2 regions of the Phreatobacter sp. GW821-FHT04C01 genome follow, and region 1 is predicted to be linked to the other one. Evidence: predicted binding sites of a transcription regulator. Region 1 holds the regulator's gene; the other holds the start of a gene.

What was found. The regulator PhoB, encoded in region 1, activates phosphate uptake and scavenging genes when phosphate is short. The targets are predictions, from matches to a motif close to TGTCATNNANCTGTCAT.
Region 2: phnA (phosphonoacetate hydrolase) is a predicted target of PhoB. The motif match lies at 2,689-2,705, and genes of this name have one in related genera.

Annotation. Positions count from the first base shown of each region.
Region 1 is NZ_JBWKTP010000002.1:326,152-331,019, reverse strand. It holds gene AC07WJ_RS08490 (bile acid:sodium symporter family protein) at 1-71, shown strand, start outside; gene AC07WJ_RS08485 (SDR family oxidoreductase) at 68-1,009, shown strand; gene AC07WJ_RS08480 (flavin-containing monooxygenase) at 1,006-2,283, shown strand; gene phoB (phosphate regulon transcriptional regulator PhoB) at 2,388-3,089, opposite strand; gene phoU (phosphate signaling complex protein PhoU) at 3,107-3,814, opposite strand; gene AC07WJ_RS08465 (ATP-binding protein) at 3,980-4,868, opposite strand, start outside.
Region 2 is NZ_JBWKTP010000004.1:386,052-390,919, reverse strand. It holds gene AC07WJ_RS17720 (ATP-dependent Clp protease ATP-binding subunit) at 1-151, opposite strand, end outside; gene AC07WJ_RS17715 (NAD(P)/FAD-dependent oxidoreductase) at 324-1,427, opposite strand; gene AC07WJ_RS17710 (LysR substrate-binding domain-containing protein) at 1,685-2,563, opposite strand; gene phnA (phosphonoacetate hydrolase) at 2,734-4,008, shown strand; gene AC07WJ_RS17700 (alkaline phosphatase family protein) at 4,005-4,868, shown strand, end outside.

The DNA.
Region 1 (4,868 bases):
GGCATATCGTGTCGGGCTGGGCGCTGGCGGCTTTCTGGACCCGGCGCGACAGCAAGGCGGCCGCGGAATGAACCGGGGCATCCTGGTGACCGGCGCCGCCGGTTTCATCGGCCAGGGCCTGGTCAGGCAACTGGCCTCGCGTGGCGAAGCGCTCATCGGGCTCGACATCCGCGCGCCGGCGCAACCGGTGCCTGGTGTCGTCAATGAGCGCGGCGACATCTGCGACGGCTCGCTCGTCGCGCTCATGAAACGCCACAAGCCGCGGGTCGTGGTGCATCTGGCATCCGTGGTCGCTGCCGGCGGCGATCCCGAGCGCGACTATGCCATCGACGTGGTCGGTACCGGCAATGTCGTCAGGGCCTGCCTCGCCGCCGGCGTCACCCGCCTGGTGGTGACCTCCAGCGGCGCGGCCTATGGCTATCATGGCGACAATCCCCAGCCGCTCAGCGAGGCAGATCCGTTGCGCGGCAATGACGACTTCCCCTATTCGCGCCACAAGCGGCTGGTCGAGGAACTGCTCGCCGAAGCGCGCGCGACCCATGCCGAGCTCGAACAGGTGGTGTTCCGCCCCTGCACCGTGCTGGGGCCCGGTGTCCGCAACCAGATCACCGCCATTTTCGAACGCCCGGTGGTCATCGGCCTCGCCGGCAGCGCCACGCCCTTCAGCCTGATCAGCGAGACCGATGTCATTGCTGCCCTGGTCCGCGCGACCGATCCGGCAAGCCCATCGGGTATCTATAATCTCGCCGGTGACGGCACCCTGTCGCTCGCCGAGATCGCCGCGCGCATCGGCAAGCCCTATTGGCCGCTGCCGCCCGCCCTGCTGCGCGGCGCGCTGCGGCTGGCCAACCAGCTGACGCTGACCCGGCTCGGCCCGGCCCAGGTCAATTTCCTGCAATACCGGCCGGTTCTGTCCAATGACCGCCTGAAGACCGTCTTTGGTTATGTGCCGGCCTTGGCGGCGGCGGAGGTCTTCGACCGCTACTGGCAGGCGAGGGCCCGGTCATGACCTTCCTCGTCATTGGCGCCGGACCGGCCGGGCTCGCCACCGTCCGGGTGTTCAAGGAGGCGGGCCTGCCTTTCGAGGTGGTCGAACGCCATGCCGATATCGGTGGCCAGTGGCTCTACGACGCGCCGTCGAGCGGCGTCTATGCCTCGACCCATCTGATCTCGTCCAAGACCACCACGGCCTTCGCCGATTATCCCATGCCCGAGGACTGGCCGGCCTATCCCCACCACGCCCAGGTGCTCGGCTATCTCAGGAGCTATGCCCGCCATTTCGGCCTCTACCCGTCGATCCGCTTCAACCGGGCGGTGACCCGGCTGGCGCGCCGGGCGGATGGCTGGCAGGCGACCTTCGACGATGCGAGCAGCCGCGATTACGAGGGCGTGGTGATCGCCAACGGCCATCTGACCGATCCGGAACTGCCGCAGATCCCCGGCAGCTTTTCCGGCGAGTTGATGCATTCGAAAACCTACAAGAACGCCGCCATTTTCGACGGCAAGCGGGTGCTGATCGTCGGCATGGGCAATACCGGCTGCGATATCGCGGTCGACGCGGTGCACCGGGCCACCAAAGTGTTGTGGTCGGTCCGCTCGGGCAATCACTTCACCCCGAAATTCCTGCGCGGCAGGCCTGCCGACGAAGCCAGTCACAAGGCGAAATTCGCGCTGCCGCGCCGGCTGCGCTCGATCCTGCACGAGGCGGTGCTGCGCTTCGTCGTCGGCGCGCCCGAAAACTTCGGACTGCCGCGCCCGATGCACCGGCTCTATGACCGCACCCCGGTGGTCAATTCGCTGGTGCTGCAGCATCTCGGCCAGGGCGACATCCAGGTCCGCCCGCCGATCGAGGAGCTCGACGGCAACCGCGTCATCTTCACAGATGGCCGGGCCGACGAGGTCGATCTCGTACTGCTGGCCACCGGCTACCGCATCACCTTCCCGTTTCTCGACGAGGCGGCCCTCGCGGCTGAATTGAACTGGCGGACGCCGGCGCCGCACCTGCATCTGAACATTTTCCCGCCTGCCGACAACAACCTGTTCGTCGTCGGCATGATCGAAGGCGCCGGCATCGGCTGGCCCGGCCGCGACCTGCAGGCGCGAGCGGTTGTGGCCTATCTGACGGCCCGTCGCGACGCGCCCGACAAGGCCAGCGCCTTCCGCCGGGAGATCGCCCGCCATTGCGCGGCGCCGCGACCGAAGGATGCGGGGCCGCACGGCATCTTCATCGATTTTCTCGACTACAAGCGTGTGCTCGGCAAGCTCATCGCACAATTGAGCTGATTTGAGCCAAGGATGTTCGAGCACAGCATCGTTTGAACGACGCGCTTGGATGATCCTGCAAGGAAGGGCGGCCGGGCGATGACCAAGACCGCCCGGCAAGAGCCTCAGGCCGCGCCGGCGAAACGCTCGTTGAAGGCATAACCGGAACCGCGCACGGTGCGGATCGGGTCGGCCTCGCGCCCACGCTTCACCGCCTTGCGCAGGCGGCCGATATGAACGTCGACCGTGCGCTCGTCGATATAGACGTCACGGCCCCAGACGCCGTCGAGCAATTGCTCGCGGGTATAGACACGGCCCGGCGACTGCATCAGGAATTCGAGCAGCCGGAACTCGGTCGGCCCGAGCGTGATCTCGCGGCCGGAGCGATGGACCCGGCGCGTCTCGCGATCGAGCTCGATATCGCCCGACTTCAAGAGGCTCGACAGGTGCTCGGGCTTCGCCCGGCGCAGCAGCGCCCGGATTCGCGCCAGCAGCTCGGGGACGGAGAACGGCTTCACCACATAGTCGTCGGCGCCGGTGGCGAGCCCACGCACCCGCTCGCCTTCCTCGCCGCGGGCGGTGAGCATGATCACCGGCAGCCGCTCGGTTTCGGCGCGCAGCCGGATGCGCCGGCAAAGCTCGATGCCCGACAGCCCCGGCAGCATCCAGTCGAGCAGCATCAGATCGGGGACCGCCTCACGCAGCCGCACCTCGGCCTCGTCGCCGCGCATCACCGTTTCGACGCGGTAGCCTTCGGCTTCGAGATTGTAGCGGAGGAGAACGGTGATCGGTTCCTCGTCCTCGACCACCATGATGCGTGCGGTCATGAGATTATCCTTCGCGATTAACTGGCCGTCGTCACGATCGATGTGGTGTCGAGCTTCGGCCGCTCTTCGGCGAGCGTCGTGCCATTGACCACGTAGTAGATCGTCTCGGCGATATTGGTGGCGTGATCGCCGATGCGCTCCAGGTTCTTGGCGCAGAACAGCAGATGCGTGCAGGCGCCGATATTGCGCGGATCCTCGAGCATGTAGGTCAGGAGCTCGCGGAACAGCGAATTGTAGAGGGCGTCGATGTCGCCATCCGACTTCCAGACGTCGAGGGCGGCAGCCACGTCGCGCTGCGCGAAGGCGTCGAGCACCTCCTTGATGCGCTCGAGCGCCAGGCGCGCCATAGCATCGAAGCCGCCGGTCACCTTGGGCAGCGGCATCGAGCCGTTGATGGCGATGACCCGCTTGGCGATGTTCTTGGCGAGATCGGCGATCCGCTCCAGGTCGGCCGCGATGCGCAAGGCGCCGACGATCTCGCGCAGGTCGATCGCCATCGGCTGGCGCCGGGCGATGACCAGGATGCCGACCTCCTCGATCTCGCGCTGCATCGCATCGATGGTCGGGTCCGCGGCGCGCACCGTCGAGGCCAGCGCGACATCGCCGCGGATCAGTGCGTCGATGGCGCCGACGATCTGCTTTTCGGTCAGCCCGCCCATTTCGGCGACGCGTTGCGCCAACCCTTTCAGCTCGTTCTCGAATGCGCTGACGATGTGCTCGGTCATGCGGGTCTCCTGGTGGGCAGGGAAAAGGGGGCTTTTCCCTACCCTGATATGACGACGGTTCTATGCTTGCGACGTGACACATCAATGACGGTGAATCACGCAAGGCTTCAATTGCTTAGATGAGATGCGACAGGACCGCCGACAAGCATTTGCCGGCCGACTCGGCTATTCTGCCGCAGGCGACCCGCTGCGTGCCGGTGCCCCGGCGGCCGGCGCCTCGGCCTGCTCGGCCGCCGCCGCGGTTTCCAGCCGGACCGTGAAGGTCGCCCCGTCCCGCCCCTCGCTTTCGATCGCCAGGCGGCCGCGGTGGCGCTTGACGATATGCTTGACCAGCGCCAGGCCGAGGCCGGTACCGCCCTTTTCGCGGCTTGACGCCACGTCGACGCGGTAGAAGCGTTCGGTCAGGCGCGGCAGATGTTCCGGCGGAATGCCCGGGCCGTGGTCGCGGACCGCGACCACCGCCTCGTCGCGACGCTTGCCGCGCGGCTCGCGCCGGAGCGTGATCTCCACGGTCTTGCCTTCCGAGCCATATTTGATGGCATTCTGCACTAGGTTCTCGAACAGCCGGAACAGCTCGTCCTGGTCGCCCAGCACCACCAGCGCCGGCTCGGCGGCCGCGACGCCGACACTGACGCCAAGTGTCTGGGCATAGGGACCAAGGCTGTCACGCACCTGGCCGAGCAGCGGCACCAGATCGACCCGCGCCATCGGGCGGACATGTTCGTTCAGCTCGACCCGCGACAGCGAGAGCAGATCGTCGATCAGCCGGGCCATGCGATTGGCCTGGGCCAGCATGATCGCCAGGAACCGCTCACGGGCCGCCGGATCGTTCTTGGCGGGTCCCTGGATGGTTTCGACGAAACCGACCACCGAGGCCAGCGGCGTACGCAGCTCATGGCTGGCATTGGCGACGAAATCGGCGCGCAGGCGCTCCAGCCGACGCTCCTCGGTCAGGTCGCGCAGCGACACCAGCACGAAATCCGGGGTCGCTTCGTCGCGCGCCTTCACCGTCAGCGCCACCGGCGCCGCCTCGACGCGGAACCACCGGTTGACC
Region 2 (4,868 bases), on a different contig from region 1:
CCTCGAGCGGCGAGACATAGCGCTGGTGCCGGGTCAGCTGGGCGTAGTGATAATCGCAGACATCCAAGGCCCGTCTCTCGCCGTCCTGGACGACGGTAATGCGCACGGTTGCCGGCCGCTCGCCGCAGATGTCGCAAAGGGAATGGGACAAAGGCATATCATCCATCCTCGCCGCAGGTCACGAAGACGACGAATTAGATGAGCAAACCGTGGGAATGACAAGCACTATCCGGGCAACCCAGAAGTAATCGCCGACGCGAAAAGATCCGGATTTTATACAAATATTGGCGCCCACCGCCCGCCATTGCCGGCGCCTCGGCCGCTCAGGCGAAGAAGCGCGCGGGACGGAAGCTCTCGAGCTCGGGACGTTCCCTGCCCTTGACGATCTCGTCCGCGGCCATCGCCGCAAGGGCCGGCGCGAGCGTCGCGCCGCTATGGGTGACCATGACGTAATAGCCGGTGAGATACGGCACCGGACCGATGGCGGACAGGCCGTCCTTCGGAATCGGCCGCTGAGTGACGCGGGTCACCTCCGGCTTCAGCGGCGCGATGCCGGGCAGGATCCGGGTCAGGCGCTCGACGATCTCGGCGGCCTGCGCCATTCCCGGCTGCTCGGTGATCCCGGGCGTCACCATCGCGTCGGCCGGGCCCCAATGCACCATCAGCCGGCCGGCGCCGTCGGGGCGGAAATCGCAGAGCGGTGTCGCCACCACACGCTGGATCGCAGCCGGGACCGGCGGCGTGAACACCAGGAAGCCGACGGTCGGCGCCAGCGGCAGGTTGGGCGCGGTCCCGCCGATCGTGTCGTTCGACCAGCGCCCGGTGCAATTGACCACGACATCCGCCCCGAGCGTCTCGCCCGCCTCGGTGCGCAGGCCCCGGACCTTGCCGCCTTCCACGATGAGGCCTGCCACCTTCGTCTGCGTCCTCAGCCGCGCGCCCAGGCGGCGGGCGGCGCTCATCATCGCATGGGCATAGACCACCGGATCGAGCCAGCCATCGTCCGGGTACCAGGCGATCGGCGCATCGCCCACCGCCGCCGGATCGATATCGGGTTCGAGTTCGAGCAATTGCCTGGCGTCGATCCATTCCGCCGCATAGCCCCATTCCCTGAGACGGCGCAGCTTGGCGCGCTGGTCGTCCTGGCCGGCCGCCGCCCGCCATTCGACGCGGCCGCCGCCGTGCCACCAGGGCGTCGCCCCGAACTCGTCCTTCAAGGCCGCATGGGCCTTCATGCCTGACACGTTGAGATCGTGATAGGCGCGCGGCGCCTTGTTGGAGGAATTGGTCCAGGCGAAACTGATGCCGGAGGTTCCGCCGCCGACCCGTGTGGCCTCCACCACCGTGACCTTGGCTCCCGCCAGGGCGAGACGATAGGCGACCGAGGTGCCGAGAACGCCGGCGCCGATGACGATGATGTCGGCCATGATGTTTCCGTTCGAAGGGAATGACCGGGTCTGGAGACGGCGCCGGATCGGAGCAGGTTAGGATCGCGGCCGCGCTAGCGGCAATGCACGAGATCGCAATGGCGCTTCGCTTTGTCTGGCCGATCCCCCCACCCGAACGAGCGAAGCAGGTCGCGCGCCCCAGTCGGCGGAACGCGCAAGCCCTTTCGGCGGAGCCTTCGAAGCCCCCTCATCCGGCCTGGCGAGCCATCCTTCGGAGCGTCCGGACGATCGCGCCGTCACGCAGCTTTGGTCAGTTCCCCGCCGAGCCAGCCAAGCAGGCGATCGGCGATGTCACCGGCGCAGACCTCGGGATCATAGACGCCGACCAGGTCGGTCCCGTCGGCGGCAACCGAAGGAAACGGCCGCGCCAGCCGGCCCTGGCGAAAGCCGGCATCGTCGAGCCAAGTCGGGCCGACGATCACGCCCTGGCCCGCAACCGCCGCTTCCAGCGCCAGATAGAAATGGGCGAAGACCCGGGGCTCGCCGGCGAGGCCGAGGCCCGCCGCGGCAAGCCAGGCCTGCAGCTCGCCATGCCGCGTATCTGAGACCAGGAAGGTCTCGCCGGCCAGCGCCTCCAGCCCGCCGGCCGCGAGCCTTGCGGCCCGTTCGGGCGCGGCCAACAGCGTCAGCCGCTCACGCCCGAGCGCGCGCCTTTGCCAGCCCTGCGGAATGCGGTCGTGGCGAAGAATGGCGATATCGAAGGGGGCCTGCCGCCAGTCATCCGTGCTGTGCACGGGATGGACCCGGATCGGCCGTCCGCCGACCGCCTCCTGGGCCGCCACCAGCCGCGGCACCAGCCAGTGCATCGACAAGGTCGCATGGGCGACCACCGTCAGGATGCCCGTCGACTTCGGATCCGACGCCTCGTCGCAGGCCCGCCGCAAATGGCTGATGGCCAGGCCGACGGCGCGGGCCAGGTCCTGGGCGCCGGCGGTCGGCCGCAGCCGGTGCCCCGGCTCGAACAGCGCGACGCCCAGCTCATCCGCCAATTGGCCCAGATGTTTGCTGATCGCGCCCGGCGTGACGCCGATCTCCTCGGCCGCCCGCATCACATTGCCGTTGCGCACCACGGCCTCGAGCGCCCGCAGCGCCCGGAACGACGGAAGATGTTGCATCGCTCATCTTGCCAAAAGCTCACATACGACAGATTTAATGTCGCTTTTCGTCAATAACAAGATCGAATATCATAGTATTTGAGCGTCAATACTCAAACAAAACCAAAGATGATAGTTGCCGCACATGTCATCCATATGACATCGGCAGCCGGCGAAGGAGCATGGACCCCATGAGCGTGGCCCAAGGCGAGGCGAGAGTCGAGGTCAATGGTCGCTCCTACCGGGCGCCGCGCCGCCCGGTCGTGGTGATCTGTTATGACGGCTGCGATCCCGCCTATCTCGCCGATGCCGCGATCCGCGGCCTGACGCCGGCTTTGTCGGGCATGCTGGCCGATGGCTTTTATGCCAGCGCGCTGTCGGCCATGCCGAGCTTCACCAACCCGAACAATGTCTCGATCGTCTGCGGCGCGCCGCCGCGCGTCCATGGCGTCTCCGGCAATTACTGGTTCGACCGCGACACCGGACTGGAGGTCATGATGACCGATGCCGGACCGCTCAGGGCCGAGACCATCCTGGCGCGTCTCGCCGGCGCCGGCGTCAAGGTCGCCGCGGTCACCGCCAAGGACAAGCTGCGCAAGGTCCTGGCGGCGGGACTTGCCGGCCCGGGCCTGCCGGGTATCGCCTTCTCGGCCGAGAAGGCCGATACCTGCACCGTCGAAGACCATGGCCTGACCGCGGCCGAAGCGCTCGGCTCCTCCCCGGTACCCGACCAGTATTCGCCCGAGCTGTCGCTGTTCGTGCTCGATGCCGGCCTGCGCCTGCTCGCGCAGCGCGGCACCGAGCTCCTCTATCTCTCGCTGTCGGATTTCGTCCAGCACGCCCACGCGCCCGGCGCGCCGGCTTCGGACGACTTCATCCAGGCCGTCGATGCGCGCGTCGCCCGGTTCATCGCGGCGGGCGCCGTCGTCGGCATCGTCGCCGATCATGGCATGACCGACCTGTCGCTCGCCGACGGCAGTCCGAACATCGTCTATCTCGGCGACCTCCTCGACCGGCGTTTCGGCGCCGGGCGTTTCAAGGTGATCTGCCCGATCACCGATCCCTTCGTGCGCCATCACGGCGCGCTCGGCGGCTTCGTCCGCGTCCATGTGCTCGACGACAGCGATCCCCTGCCCTTGCGCGATTTCATCGCCGGCCTACCCGGCATTCACCTGGCGCTGACCCGCGACGAAGCCTGCGCCCGCTTCGACCTGCCGCCCGAGCGCGAAGGCGATGTCACGGTCGTCGCCGAAAAGGGCGTGGCGCTCGGCACGCGCCGGGGCGAACACCGCCTCGACGAGCTCGCCGGCGCCCGCTTGCGCTCCCATGGCAGCCTCGCCGAACGCCCGGTTCCCTTCGTGCTGTCGCAACCGCTCGACCCGGACTACCGCGCCCGGGCGCGGACCAGCCCGCTCTACAATTACGACATTTTCGACTTCGCCCTGAACGGAACGGAGCCCTCATGAGCCCGCAATCCAGCGATCCTTCCACGCGACCGCACCGCCGGGTCATCGCCGTCATGCTCGACGGCCTGAGGCGCGACTTCATCTCGCCGGACGCAACGCCGGCGCTTGCGACGCTGCGCGCCCGCGCCACCTGGTTCGACGCGCATCGCACGGTGTTTCCGAGCGTCACCCGGGTCGTATCCTCGTCCTTCGCCACCGGCTGCCTGCCGGCGCAACATGGCCTTGCCGGCAATACCGTCGCCCTGATCGAGGATGGCCAGCTGGGCCTGCACGACGTCGGCAAGCCGGAATTCGTCGAGACCAAGCGCCGGCTGACCGGGACGGTCCTGGCGCGGCCGACCTTGGCCGAGCGGCTCGCCGAGCACGGCGGCGGCGTCATCTTCAACAATGTCTCGCCGGGGGCGGCCTATATGCATGACCCCGACGGCCATGGCCATGTCTTCCATCGGGCCGGCTCCTTCGGCCCGGGGCGCCGCCCGATCCAGGGCGACGCGGCCCTGCGCGCGACGCCCGATGCTGCCGGTGATCGCATCGCCACCGAGCGCTTCATCGCCGAGGTGGTGCATGGCCGCCGCCCCGCCTTCGGCCTGCTCTGGCTGTGCGAACCCGATACCTCGCAGCACGCCGTGCCGCTCGGCTCGGCCGCCCATCGCGCGGCATTGGCGGCCGCCGACAGCCATGCCGCCATGGTCATCGCGGCGGTCGACGCCGCCCGCGCCGAAGGCGAGGACATTCTCTTGTCGGTCGGTTCGGACCACGGCCACCAGACGGTTCGCGCGGTGATCGACATCGACGCCGAACTGATCGCCGCCGGCCTCAAGGCGGCGCCCGGTTCGACCGATGTGGTGGTCGCGCCCAAT